DNA from 4 places in the Proteus sp. Marseille-Q3619 genome. Region 1 is predicted to be linked to each of the others. Evidence: predicted binding sites of a transcription regulator. Region 1 holds the regulator's gene; each other region holds the start of a gene.

Evidence for each region. Region 1 encodes CRP, which controls carbon source genes, mostly activating them, when cyclic AMP is high. Its sites were predicted from a motif close to ATGTGANNNNNNTCACAT; they were not measured.
Region 2: a site for CRP is predicted at 1,480-1,497, ahead of msrB (peptide-methionine (R)-S-oxide reductase MsrB). Genes of this name have one in related genera too.
Region 3: a site for CRP is predicted at 1,732-1,749, ahead of udp (uridine phosphorylase). Genes of this name have one in related genera too.
Region 4: a site for CRP is predicted at 1,654-1,671, ahead of serA (phosphoglycerate dehydrogenase). Genes of this name have one in related genera too.

What each region holds. Positions count from the first base shown of each region.
Region 1 is NZ_CBDIMP010000001.1:1,900,422-1,903,857, forward strand. Features, by position in the region: gene ACWPWK_RS08700 (phosphoribulokinase) at 1-676, shown strand, start outside; gene ACWPWK_RS08705 (OsmC family protein) at 766-1,173, opposite strand; gene crp (cAMP-activated global transcriptional regulator CRP) at 1,486-2,118, shown strand; gene argD (bifunctional acetylornithine/succinyldiaminopimelate transaminase) at 2,216-3,430, opposite strand.
Region 2 is NZ_CBDIMP010000001.1:429,321-432,756, reverse strand. Features, by position in the region: gene ACWPWK_RS01985 (D-hexose-6-phosphate mutarotase) at 1-135, opposite strand, end outside; gene gapA (glyceraldehyde-3-phosphate dehydrogenase) at 276-1,271, opposite strand; gene msrB (peptide-methionine (R)-S-oxide reductase MsrB) at 1,615-2,052, shown strand; gene ACWPWK_RS01970 (YeaC family protein) at 2,134-2,415, shown strand; gene pncA (bifunctional nicotinamidase/pyrazinamidase) at 2,522-3,166, opposite strand; gene ansA (asparaginase) at 3,189-3,436, opposite strand, start outside.
Region 3 is NZ_CBDIMP010000001.1:2,623,985-2,627,420, reverse strand. Features, by position in the region: gene ACWPWK_RS12130 (tyrosine-protein phosphatase) at 1-747, opposite strand, end outside; gene udp (uridine phosphorylase) at 900-1,658, opposite strand; gene ACWPWK_RS12120 (YidB family protein) at 2,134-2,526, shown strand; gene ACWPWK_RS12115 (hypothetical protein) at 2,605-3,432, opposite strand.
Region 4 is NZ_CBDIMP010000001.1:1,028,683-1,032,118, reverse strand. Features, by position in the region: gene ACWPWK_RS04855 (LysR family transcriptional regulator ArgP) at 1-774, opposite strand, end outside; gene rpiA (ribose-5-phosphate isomerase RpiA) at 935-1,591, shown strand; gene serA (phosphoglycerate dehydrogenase) at 1,864-3,114, shown strand; gene ACWPWK_RS04840 (ATP-binding cassette domain-containing protein) at 3,187-3,436, opposite strand, start outside.

The DNA.
Region 1 (3,436 bases):
TATCAGTTATTTTGGCCCTGAAGCAAATGATTTTAGCTTACTGAGTAAGACCTTAAGTCAGTATAGTGATACAGGACAAGGTCAATCTCGCAAGTATCTACACTCTTATGATGAAGCCACTCCCTACAACCAATTACCAGGTACATTTACACCTTGGGAGCCTTTGCCAAACAATACCGATGTTCTCTTTTATGAAGGGTTACACGGGGGCGTTGTCACCAATGAGCACGATGTCGCACAACATGTTGATTTACTAGTGGGTGTTGTCCCTATCGTAAACCTAGAGTGGATACAAAAGCTTATTCGAGACACCACAGAAAGAGGACACTCACAAGAGGCGGTAAGAGATTCGGTTGTACGCTCAATGGATGATTATATTAGCTATATTATTCCTCAATTCTCACGCACTCACATTAACTTCCAACGAGTTCCAACGGTTGATACTTCAAACCCTTTTTCTGCCAAAGCAATCCCCACTCTCGATGAAAGCTTTATTGTTATTCGTTTTCGAGGCTTAACCGATATTGATTTTCCCTATTTACTTGCGATGTTGCATGGCTCATTTATGTCAACAATAAATACTATTGTTGTACCGGGCGGGAAATTAGGATTAGCGATGGAATTAATTATGGCGCCATTAGTCAAAAAATTATTAAATGGCGAAAAGATAAGTTAACCAAAATAAAATTTATCTCTATAAAAATAATATCCCATTAATTAAGGGATATTATTTTTCGAATTAAACTTTATTTTAAAATATCAAAATTAGTCGGCATCTTTTATTTCAAATGAATGCGTAATATTGGCTGCTTTTCCTAGCATTAAAGAAACAGAACAATATTTTTCTGCGGATAATTGAACAGCTCGTTCTACGATTTTATCCGTTAATTCTTTACCTGAAACAATAAAATGTAAATTGATATCAGTAAATAGACGAGGGGCTTCTTCGCGTCTTTCTGATGTTAATTTCACTTCACAATCAGTCACTTGGTGACGACCTTTACGTAAGATGCTCACAACATCAATAGCGCTACACCCACCTGCAGCAATTAATACCATTTCCATTGGGCTTGGTGCTTTATCACCCGAATTTCCATCCATCATGATTTGATGACCAGAAGAAGACTCACCGACAAAAGATAAATCTTCTACCCACTTAACTCTCGCTTCCATTTATTTTCCCCTAAAGATGACAGAAACTAAAAGAGTACATTCTCATAATTCAACTAGCAATTAGCAAATAGGTTTATTATGCTGACTGCGTAAAACGAGACTTAATGCACTAATTGTGTTAAAAACAATATCTGCTTGATGATAGTGGTTAAGATCAATGCATTATTTTCTCATTTATTATAATCTACTCCATATTAACTTACCGTGTTCTCAGGAAGTTAATAGGTAAAGATAGGATTTTTAAGCACGCTGTATCAAAAGGGAACCTATCCGTTTTGAAAGGCTGCATTTAACGTACAGAGGATAACGCGAATGGTTCTCGGCAAGCCGCAAACAGACCCGACTCTTGAATGGTTTTTGTCACACTGCCATATTCACAAATATCCATCCAAGAGCACGCTGATCCACCAAGGTGAGAAAGCGGAAACACTTTATTATATTGTTAAAGGTTCCGTGGCTGTTCTTATTAAAGATGAAGAAGGAAAAGAAATGATCCTCTCCTACCTAAATCAGGGGGATTTCATCGGTGAACTTGGATTATTTGAAGAAGATCAAGAACGTAGTGCATGGGTTAGAGCAAAAACAGCCTGTGAAGTAGCAGAAATTTCCTATAAAAAATTCCGTCAATTAATTCAGGTTAACCCTGATATTCTGATGCGCCTTTCTGCTCAAATGGCGAACAGATTACAAACAACATCAGAAAAAGTAGGTAACCTTGCTTTCCTTGATGTTACAGGCCGTATTGCACAGACCTTACTAAACTTAGCAAAACAACCCGATGCCATGACGCATCCTGATGGCATGCAAATTAAAATTACACGTCAGGAAATTGGTCAAATCGTTGGTTGTTCACGCGAAACTGTAGGCCGTATTCTCAAAATGCTAGAAGATCAAAACCTGATCTCAGCACACGGTAAAACTATCGTCGTTTACGGGACTCGCTAAGTTTCCCCACCCCGAACAAACAATAGCCCAATAAAAGGGCTATTGATGATACAATCTGTATAAACCCCATCCTTATAGATGGGGTTTTTAGTCCGCACTACCCTTTTACAAATTCCGCAATAGCCGCTTTTAATGCCACCATTCCTTCTTGTAATTCTTCTTGGGTAATAATTAACGATGGTGTAAAACGCATTACATCTGCTCCTGCGTTTAACATCATTAAGCCATGTTTGGCAGCAAGACTGAGTAACTCTTTGGCTTTACCTTTATATTGTGGTGCCAATTGCGCACCGATCAATAAACCTTGTCCACGGATTTGCGAAAAGACATCGTACGTTTGATTAATTGCCACCAGTTCATTCACAATCCATTGATAGCGCTTTTCTACACCCTCAAGTACCTCAGGTGTATTAATTAAATCAAATGCGACATTACCCACTGCACAAGCTAATGGATTGCCACCATAAGTTGTACCATGAGTCCCTACGCCCATTACAGAAGCTATTTCATGTGTTGTTAACATCGCACTGAGTGGAAAACCACCTCCTAGCGCTTTTGCAGTTGTAATAATGTCTGGTGTCACATCATAGTTCATATAGGCGAAAAGCTTGCCTGTACGTCCCATACCTGTTTGTACTTCATCAAGAACAAGCAGAGCTTGATGCTTATCGCACAATTCACGTAGCCCCCTCATAAACTCAGGTGTTGCTGCCGTGACACCACCTTCACCTTGCACAGGTTCCAATACGACAGCACAAGTATGGTCGTCAATAACAGCTTTAACCGCCTCTAAATCATTGAAAGGAATATGCACGATATCTGCAGGCTTAGGGCCAAAACCATCTGCATATTTAGGTTGCCCACCAACAGATACTGTAAACAGTGTTCTGCCGTGGAATGCATGGTGAAAAGCAATAATTTTAGTTTTATAAGGACTATGGCGAGTGATGGCATAATGGCGAGCCAACTTAAATGCTGCCTCATTCGCTTCTGCGCCTGAATTGGCAAAAAAGACACGTTCTGCAAATGTGTTATCTATTAATTTTTGTGCTAAACGCAATGCTGGTTCATTAGTAAAAATATTACTAACATGCCAAAGTTGTTCGCTTTGTTCTTTCAAGGCTTGATTAAGAGCAGGATGAGCATGCCCCAGTGCTAAAACAGCAATACCACCAGCAAAATCAATATACGATTTTCCCTGCTGATCCCAAACACGGCTACCCATCCCTTTGACAGGAATAAATTCTGCGGGTGAATAAATTGGCAACATTACTTGATCGTAAGTTGCCCGGTTGATGCTTTGCTTTGTCATTACCCC
Region 2 (3,436 bases), 1.5 Mb from region 1:
TGCGCCTTGAAGACTGATAGCTGCGCGTACTTTAGGATGTGAAATAACAAGGATAGGAAGTTCGCCTAATTGCCGACGACTTAAGTAAGGTGATATTTGTTCAATAATCGGCAAAGAAAAAATTTTCTCATTCATTATTTTATGACCTTATGTCACTGACTATTTCAATACAATAAACTGACTGACTATTTCAATACAATAAACTGACTGGCTAGAAAATAAAAGAGCCACCGAAAAGGTGGCTCTAAAAGAAATCGTGACTTTCTAAACTCTAATTATTTAGAGATATGAGAAATCAGATCCAGAACTTTGTTTGAATAACCAACTTCGTTATCGTACCAAGCAACTAATTTAACAAAGTTGTCGTTCAGTGCGATACCTGCTTTAGCATCAAATACTGAAGTCAGAACTTCACCGTTGAAGTCAGTTGAAACAACTGCATCTTCAGTGTAGCCCAGAACGCCTTTCAGTTCGCCTTCAGCTGCTGCTTTGATAGCGTCACAAATTTGAGCATAAGTTGCTGGTTTTTCCAGACGTGCAGTCAGGTCAACAACAGAAACGTTAGGAGTAGGAACACGGAAAGACATACCAGTCAGTTTGCCGTTCAGTTCAGGAATAACTTTACCTACAGCTTTAGCAGCACCAGTTGATGATGGGATGATGTTTTGAGAAGCACCACGACCACCACGCCAGTCTTTTGCAGATGGACCATCAACAGTACGTTGAGTTGCAGTTGTTGCGTGAACAGTAGTCATCAGACCTTCAACGATACCGAAGTTATCATTGATAACTTTAGCTAAAGGCGCTAAGCAGTTAGTCGTACAAGATGCGTTAGAAACGATATCTTGGCCTGCGTATGATTTATGGTTTACGCCCATTACGAACATTGGTGTGTTGTCTTTTGAAGGACCAGTCAGAACAACTTTTTTCGCACCAGCTTGGATGTGTTTACGAGCGGTTTCATCAGTTAAGAACAGACCAGTTGCTTCTGCAACAACGTCAGCACCGACTTCGTTCCATTTCAGATTTGCTGGATCTCTTTCTGAAGTTACGCGGATGGTTTTACCATTAACAACGAGGTGGCCATCTTTTACTTCAACAGTACCGTTGAAACGGCCATGAGTTGAATCGTATTTCAGCATGTATGCCATGTAGTCTGCGTCTAACAGATCGTTAATACCTACGATTTCGATATCTGAACGTTCTTGAGCAGCACGGAAAACGATGCGGCCGATACGACCAAAACCATTAATACCTACTTTGATAGTCATATGTATTCCACCAGCTTTAATTTAGTGAATTAAAAAGTTGCTTCTAAAGTTACCAAAACCGCGCCAATCGTCAAGCGGAATCGTGTCAATAATTGCAAAAAATCAATTAAAAAAACACTTTTCGCTTAAAGATTGGTCGTTTTAGCTAAATGTTACGCTGTGTATTATCGGGATCAACGCCGATAAATGAAGTTACCTTTGCTCCGTTATGTGAAATTCATCACATTTCAAAAACTAAAGATTACTCTTGATGATTTTAGACCATATTTTCCAGATTTGTTGTTAAATCTTTGTTATTATTCACTGTTGTTTTAAAAAGCATTTTTCTGGGCAAGAGGTCGATATGGCAGATAATGAAAAGAAAGTGAATATTTCAAGTAATAACAATCACCTTGATTTATCAACACTCAACGAAATGCAACGTTATGTGACGCAACAGCAAGGCACAGAACCGCCATTTAGTGGTAAATTATTACACAACCGTCAAACAGGGATTTATCACTGTTTATGTTGTTCTGCTCCTTTGTTTTATTCAGATACAAAATTTGATGCAGGATGTGGTTGGCCAAGCTTTTATCAACCTGTTAGTGATAATGCGATTCGCTATATTGATGATTTTTCTCATAATATGAAAAGAACTGAAATACGTTGCCAGCAATGTGATGCACATTTAGGGCATGTTTTTAATGATGGCCCAGCCCCAACAGGGGAGCGTTATTGTGTTAATTCAGCATCTCTTTCATTTACAAATAGTGAAACAGGCGAAAAACAAGCCGGTTAATCTTGTTAAATTAACAAAATAATAACAACTGAAAAAACGATTCAGCCATTTCAAGTGATTATTTAGCTTATGGAGCAATCAATGGAAGTTAATGAACTTATTTCGATGGTAACCCCTGAAATTTATCAGCGTATTTCAACCGCAGTTGAACTAGGTAAATGGCCTGATGGTGTTGCATTGACCGATGAGCAAAAAGAACATTGCATGCAGATTGTTTTATTATGGCAGGCGAAAAATAACCACACACCTGAGCATATGACAGTAGGCACTAATGGACAAATTACCATGAAGAGCAAACAAGAATTAAAAGCTCAGTTTCAATCTGAACGTTTAGCGACGTTAACGCCAATGGATGATGATTAAAACCTGTGTTGAATGGATAGAATAAATATAAAAAGGGGCTATTTATTAACCGAACAGGTTAAAATAGCCTCTTTTTCATTTTATAAAGATAAGGAAAATAACGAACCTATTGATTGTTACGATTAAGCCAATGTGCTGAATCAATTAACGCTGCGCCTTTTGCTCTCATTTCTTCTAATGCTTTTTCGCTATCGTCATCTTGAATATTGACACCGCGACAACCGTCTGTAATGACTGAAACCTGATATCCTAATAATAATGCATCTAGCACTGTGAATTTGACACAGTAATCCGTAGCAATTCCTAAAATATAAAGATGTTTTATATTTAATGTCTGCAAAAGTGTATGCAAACCTGTTTGGTATTCATGGTCGTTATCAAAAAAAGCACTATAACTATCAATAAGGTGATTTTGCCCTTTGTAAATAATATGATTAATCAGTGCTTGGTTTAATTCAGGATGAAATGCAGCGCCATAAGAATTTTGTACACAATGTACTGGCCACCAAACTTGTGGTAATCCATTAAGAGTACCGACCTCTCCCACAACTGTGCCTGAATTTTCAGCAAAGCTAAGATGATCGGCTGGATGCCAGTCTAAACTGGCGATAATAGGATTTTTAGATTGCTTGAAACTATGAATAAGTTGATTGGCTGTTTGTATAACTATGTCGCTTTCATTAACAGCTAATGCACCACCTGTACAAAAATCATTTTGTATATCAACCAATAACAGTGCAGAATTTTTCACCACTTTTACCTTTAGATTAAACTTAGTCGTTATCGTCTAATGTCATTTCACCGCGTAGGTTTTGCTGCATTAGTCGGCAGATTTCAGTGTAATTATATTGTTGGCTAAGGAGATAATGCAGTTTAGTTAATGTTGCTTCAAATGTCATATCAAAGCCACTGATCACTCCAACTTCCGCTAATGCTTGACCTGTTGCATAGCCTTCCATATTCACTCGACCAGAAATACATTGTGTAAGGTTGATAACAACAATACCACGCTCTGTTGCTT
Region 3 (3,436 bases), 720 kb from region 1:
AGACGCATCTAGACCGATATCTTTCTCTAGCCAAGTATCCACATTACCGTAATGCTGATTAATACTCGCCAATGCTGTTTGCAGAAACTCTTCTTGTACTGAATAAACATAGGCAAATTTATCAACAATGTGATCACTCATTGTTTTGGCATGTTCTTCTAAAAGATAAGCACGATAAGGCGCTAATGTTTCATTGGTCAGCAAATAATCTTCCATCACCAAATCTAAAGATGCGCCAAGCGCAAATAACACTAAAGCGGAGCCAACACCTGTTCTGTCTTTACCCACAGCACAATGTTGCACAACTCCCCCTTTCTCTGGTTGCTTTAATAATGTTGCCAGTTGTTTATATGCAGGGTTATTAATAGGAAGTAATTCATACAACTGGAACATAAATGCCTTTGCATCAAACTGTTCGAGGATCTCAGGCGTTAGCTTTTCCAAATTAGCAGAAACTTCTTTCGATAATGGGTTCGCAGGTGCATGGTAATATTGCGCACCTTCCCAGACACGGTCTGGTTTATCAACGATTTCGCCACTATCACGATAATCAATAATTTGAAAAAGATTTTTATCAATAAGAAGGGATTGATCCGTATCCGTCAGCCTATCCAGTGATCCAGAGCGAAATAACATACCTGGTTTGATAATACCACCGTTGCTTAATTTTTTACCTCCTAGATCACGGAAGTTAATTCCACCGGTTAAAGGCAACACTGAAGGGTGTGTCTGCAAAATATCAGTCATATTTATTTTCTCATTGTTTTATTGTAAATAATTCTCAATTACATTATCAAAAATGTAGTTCTATTGACATAGTATATTAAGCTAATGAATTATTGCATAAAAAAAGCCCTTAACACTTACGTATTAAGGGCTTCTATCAGCGATTCGAAATATTATTTCATTAAAATACGAGCCGCTTCAATCACGATACCGAGTGCATTATTTTCAGTTTTCTTCAGTAATTCCGCATCTGGAATTTCTTGTTGAGTACGGTTTACGATAACACCCGCAACCATACCTGCACGTAAACCTTGGCTTGCACACATTGTCAATAATGTTGCAGATTCCATTTCATAGTTCATTACGCCCATTTCTTGCCACTCTTTCATAGAGCCTTTGAAACGGCGGACAACACGACCTGTATAGGTGTCATAACGTTCTTGTCCTGGATAGAATGTATCTGAAGATGCAGTAACACCTACGTGTACAGTTGAGCCATTGTCTTTAGCGGCTTTGTACAGTGCATTCATACATTCAAAATCAGAAACAGCTGGGAATTCCATTGGTGCGAAATGTAAGCTTGCGCCATCTAAACGAACCGCAGCCGTAGTTACAAGAATATCACCTACATTGATATGTTCTTGAATTGCACCTGTTGTACCGATACGCAAGAAAGTACGGATACCTAGCTGTGCTAATTCTTCAACAGCGATAGAAGTAGATGGGCCACCGATACCTGTTGAACAAACAATGACAGCTTTGCCATCAATTTCGCCACGCCATGACGTGTATTCACGTAAAGAAGCCAGATGAACTGGGTTATCCATTAATTTTGCAATTTTTTCAACACGCTTAGGATCACCTGGAACAATTGCTAAAGTGGCACCCTGTAGGTCATTTTTGGTTAAACCTAAGTGAAATACATCAGACATATCGGACTCCTCAATGGGACAAAACCAATGATCATTAAATTAAAAGTTACTGTATCAGTTTTCCAGACTTTTTTAGTGACCAATATCACTTACAAGGCACCAAACAAAGTAACAATTTCATAAAATTGTGATTATCATCACGAAAAATGGCATTTGAAATACATTATCAATATTCGCCTGCATCAATAATTAACTAAAATAAATATTCCTCTCATCAGTATAGATGCGATAAATACATTATCGAATATAAATACCCCAATATATACACTCTAAATAATTCAAGATGTAGCTAGGCGACGAGTGAATGAGTCGCTAGAAGCATACATCAGTATGTGACTAGCGCGAATAAACGAAGTCAACAACGCTACAACTTGAAGTATGACGAGTAGCTTGAAGTACAACGAGCATAGCGCGTACACTACCCGCCCTTAAAATAAACATCTAATGTGACAAACACATCGTCACTGGAGTGAACATGAGCTTATTTAACCAAATTTCGAGCCTACTAGGCGGCGAAAAAATCAATCAATACAAAACCGTCCTTGAGTGGGTTGGATCTCAAGGTGGCATTGAAGGCTTAGTAAAGCAATTTGATACCGCGGGTTTAAGTGAGCTTATTCAATCATGGATAAGTACCAATGCCAATTTACCAATCAGTGCAGAGCAAATCGTCGCTATTTTTTCATCTCCAGTGATTAATGATCTTGCGTCGAAAATTAATTTAAGTGCGACAGAAGCTTCTGAAATGGCCGCGCAATATTTACCTAAATTAATTGATAAAGTCACACCTGATGGCGTTGTACCTAAAGACTTAGATTTAGTCAGTGCGGGAATGGATATTTTAAAAGCGAAGATTTTCGGTGGATAAATAAACAAACTGTTTTAATGCGTTTTCCCTTACATCCCATAAGAGAAAACGCATCACGTTCTTAATAATCAAATTTGATTACAACAAACCTTCTTCAATCAACGCTTCATGAAAACGTTGTTTCTCTTCAGGTGTTGCCTGAATACGTTCTAAAGGTACATCCAAAGCATAAGGGATATTTTGTTGTGGTGAATAAACGGCTAATACGTAGGTATTTCCATTTTGCTCAATCACAATAGGCGGTGTTTTCTTATTCCCTGAATAAGCAATACGAATATCTTTACCCTCTAAATTAAGATGATAAGTTGCAATAAATTGCTTATTACTCACAACCATTTTTGCGGGAATGGCTATTAACTTTAAAGGTTGAGTGCCTACTGATAATAATGCTTTTTTTACTTTACTGATCAGTATTTGACGATAAATAAAAAAGATCACACTAAAACCAAACAAGCCGATAAAAATAATCGTACTAATTAAGCGAAGCCAAATATTATCTATCGCCACATCAACGGTCATTTTACTGAGATCATTTGCATCAGCGACGGGTTCAACTAACACATCTTTAGGGCCTAAATCTAAAAAAGTAAAATTACGCGAAACTTCATTGCCTTTATAACGTAAATCAACACTACAGTTAGTCAGAACAAAGAGTTGAGAGCGACAAGAGCCATTCACCGTAGCATCAACAGGTACTGCATTCTCACTGATTTTATAATCATAAAGAATATTGGGAATTTGATAAGCACTAAATACAGTCATTGCTAACATGAAAATAACTAAGAATAAGGTGCGAAATAATCCACCATCTCCTCTTAGTGGAACTAATTTCAAAGGTCGAGTTGGAAAAGCATCTAATACCTTATCCGAAAGTTTAATGCTAGTTTGCACAATAATTATATCCATAAAA
Region 4 (3,436 bases), 870 kb from region 1:
CGTTAAATCAACCAATTCCCCGCTTTTTAGTTCATTAGCAATTTGCAGATGAGGGATCATACAACAGGTTGAACCTTGTTTAGCTAATTGCACAAAGGCTTCAGATGAGTTCACAATATGACACGGCACACTACCGGGTGATAAGCCGAAATTTTGTTGTAAAAATGCCTGATGCATATCATCAAGATGGTCAAATGCGACTGCTGGCGCTTTTAATAACGAAGATTTTGTTACGCCATTGGAAAAGTAGCGTTGAGCAAAGTCAGGAGAAGCAACGAATAGGTAATCGAGAGCGCCTAATTGATCGACAAGGCAACTTGGCAGTGCTTGTGGCTGAATACTAATTGCACCAACGACTTCGCCTCGTCTTAATCGTTCTTGAGTGCGAGTTTCATCTTCCACTTGAATATTGAGACGAATAGGCAGTTGCGTTAAGACGGGATGTAAAGCGGGCAATAACCATGTTGCTAAACTGTCAGCATTCACCGCCAAAGAGAGTAAAAGAGGCGTAGAACCGCTATTTTCATCACCTAACCATTGTTCTTCAAGTAATTCTACTTGATGCAATAGCGCTAATAATTTTTGTCCTTGCTCAGTGGGTTGAGGTGGAACAGTTCTGACTAATAGCGGTTGCCCGAATAAGTTTTCTAATTGTTTGATACGCTGTGAAACGGCAGATTGTGTAATACATAACTTTTGCGCGGCTCTTTCAAAGCCACGTTCTCGAATGACGGCATCAAGGGCTTGCAATGCTCGATAATCAGGGCGTTTCATTAACAGACTCTCTTCGATTTTATATTCTATTGCTTACTATGCCATATTTTTCGTTGTAATGAGTTAAAATGTTGCTTCTCAGTTTTTGATGTGTCTCGTGCTAGTTTTGAATGCGATATGCTATTCTTAGTCCATTAACGTGATAAATAAGGTTTTTTAAATGACTCAGGATGAATTGAAAAAAGCAGTAGGTTGGGCGGCGCTTGAATATGTAAAACCAGGCACGATTGTGGGTGTCGGTACTGGCTCTACGGCTTCTCACTTTATTGATGCATTAGCAACAATGAAAGGTCAAATCGAAGGCACTGTTTCAAGTTCAGAAGCATCAACTGCAAAATTAAAAAGTTACGGCATTCCTGTTTTTGATTGTAATGAAGTTGACTCTTTAGACATTTATGTTGATGGTGCTGATGAAATTAACCATCACATGCAAATGATCAAAGGTGGCGGAGCAGCATTAACCCGTGAAAAAATTATCGCAGGTGTAGCGAAAACATTTATCTGTATTGTTGATGAATCTAAACAAGTCGACGTATTAGGTAAATTCCCACTACCAGTAGAAGTCATTCCAATGGCGCGCTCTTATGTTGCTCGTGAATTGGTCAAACTGGGTGGTTTACCTGAATATCGTGAAAATGTGGTAACGGATAACGGTAACGTTATTTTAGACGTTCATAACTTAACTATTCTTAATCCTATTGAACTGGAAAACAAAATTAACAGTATTCCAGGTGTTGTAACCGTAGGATTATTTGCTAACCGTGGTGCGAATGTTGTTTTAATGGGTACCTCTGAAGGTGTGAAAACCATTAAGTAATTCTTTTTAAGATAGGTAGCGATGGCTACCTATTTTTTAAATTATTTTAGAAACTGCAAATTCAGTGATATATATCACACGACAGTTATATCTCTCTTTAAAATCCTGCCATTTTCAAAGTCAAAATCATTTTACTCGGTAGAAAATCGCTTTCTTTACCGCTTATTCTGTCATCACAGCAATCGGTTGTATTGCCACAAAATCTATTTTTGTTATGTTGTTGAGACAGGATTTTGTTTTTCATTAAATGTAATAACGATAGGGCAGGGTAAATGGTCAAAGTATCTTTGGAAAAAGAAAAAATAAAGTTTCTACTCCTCGAAGGTGTGCACCAAAGTGCAGTAGAAAATTTAAGAGCTGCGGGTTATACCAATATTGAATATCACAAAGGTGCATTATCGGACGAAGAATTAAAAGAAGCTATCCGTGATGCACGTTTTGTTGGTCTTCGTTCCCGCACTCATTTAACGGAAGAGATTTTTGCTGCGGCTGAAAAATTAGTTGCAGTGGGGTGCTTTTGTATTGGTACCAATCAGGTTGATTTAGAGGCTGCTGCCCGTCGTGGTATTCCTGTTTTCAACGCACCTTTCTCAAACACCCGTTCCGTGGCTGAGATGGTGCTTGGCGAATTACTGTTATTATTGCGTCGTATTCCTGAAGCCAATGCGAAAGCCCATCGTGGTGTTTGGGATAAACAAGCCAAAGGCTGTTTTGAAGCACGAGGTAAAAAACTGGGTATTATTGGTTATGGTCACATTGGCACACAATTAGGTATTTTAGCCGAAAGTGTGGGTTTAGATGTTTATTTCTATGATATTGAAAACAAACTGCCATTAGGTAATGCAACGCAAATTCGTCATCTCTCTGAACTGTTGAATATGTGTGATATTGTCAGCTTACATGTGCCAGAAACACCATCAACCAAGAATATGATTGGACATGAAGAAATTCAGCGCATGAAGCCGGGAGCAATTCTTGTCAACGCTTCTCGTGGTACGGTGGTTGATATTCCTGCATTGGCTCAAGCGTTAGAATCAAAACATTTATCTGGTGCTGCGGTTGACGTATTCCCATCAGAGCCGGGTGCGAATAACGATCCTAACGATCCGTTTGTTTCTGAACTTATCAAATTTGACAATGTGATATTAACACCACATATCGGTGGTTCAACTCAAGAAGCGCAAGAAAACATTGGCTATGAAGTTGCGGGTAAATTAGCGAAATATTCAGATAACGGCTCTACATTATCTGCTGTTAATTTCCCAGAAGTATCACTGCCAAGCCACGGCGACGATGTAAACCGTTTACTGCATATTCATGAAAACCGCCCAGGTATGATGAATAGCATCAACAAAGTGTTTACTGAAGAAAATATCAACGTAGCCGCGCAATATTTACGTACGTCAGGTAACGTGGGTTATGTTGTGATCGATATTACAACACAAACGAAAGCTCAAGCTGAGTTAGTGTTACAAAAAATCAAAGCATTACCGGGAACAATCCGCGCTCGTATGCTTTACTAATTATTAATAAATTATTCGTAATATATTGAAGGCTCGAAATATCGAGCCTTTTTTGTATCTTTTAATCTTTATTTATTGAATTTGTTGCTGCCATAATTGGTAATAGAGTGCTTGGTTTTCTAATAAATGGGAGTGAGAGCCTTCTTCTAATACCTGCCCTTTATCTATTACATAAATATAATCTGAATGCGCTAATGTATTAAGACGGTGTGCAATACTTATTACGGTTCTGTTTTTACAAATTTGAGGTAAATTCGCTAAAATTTGTGCTTCAGACTCATAGTCTAATGCAGATGTTGCTTCATCTAAAATAAGAATACGT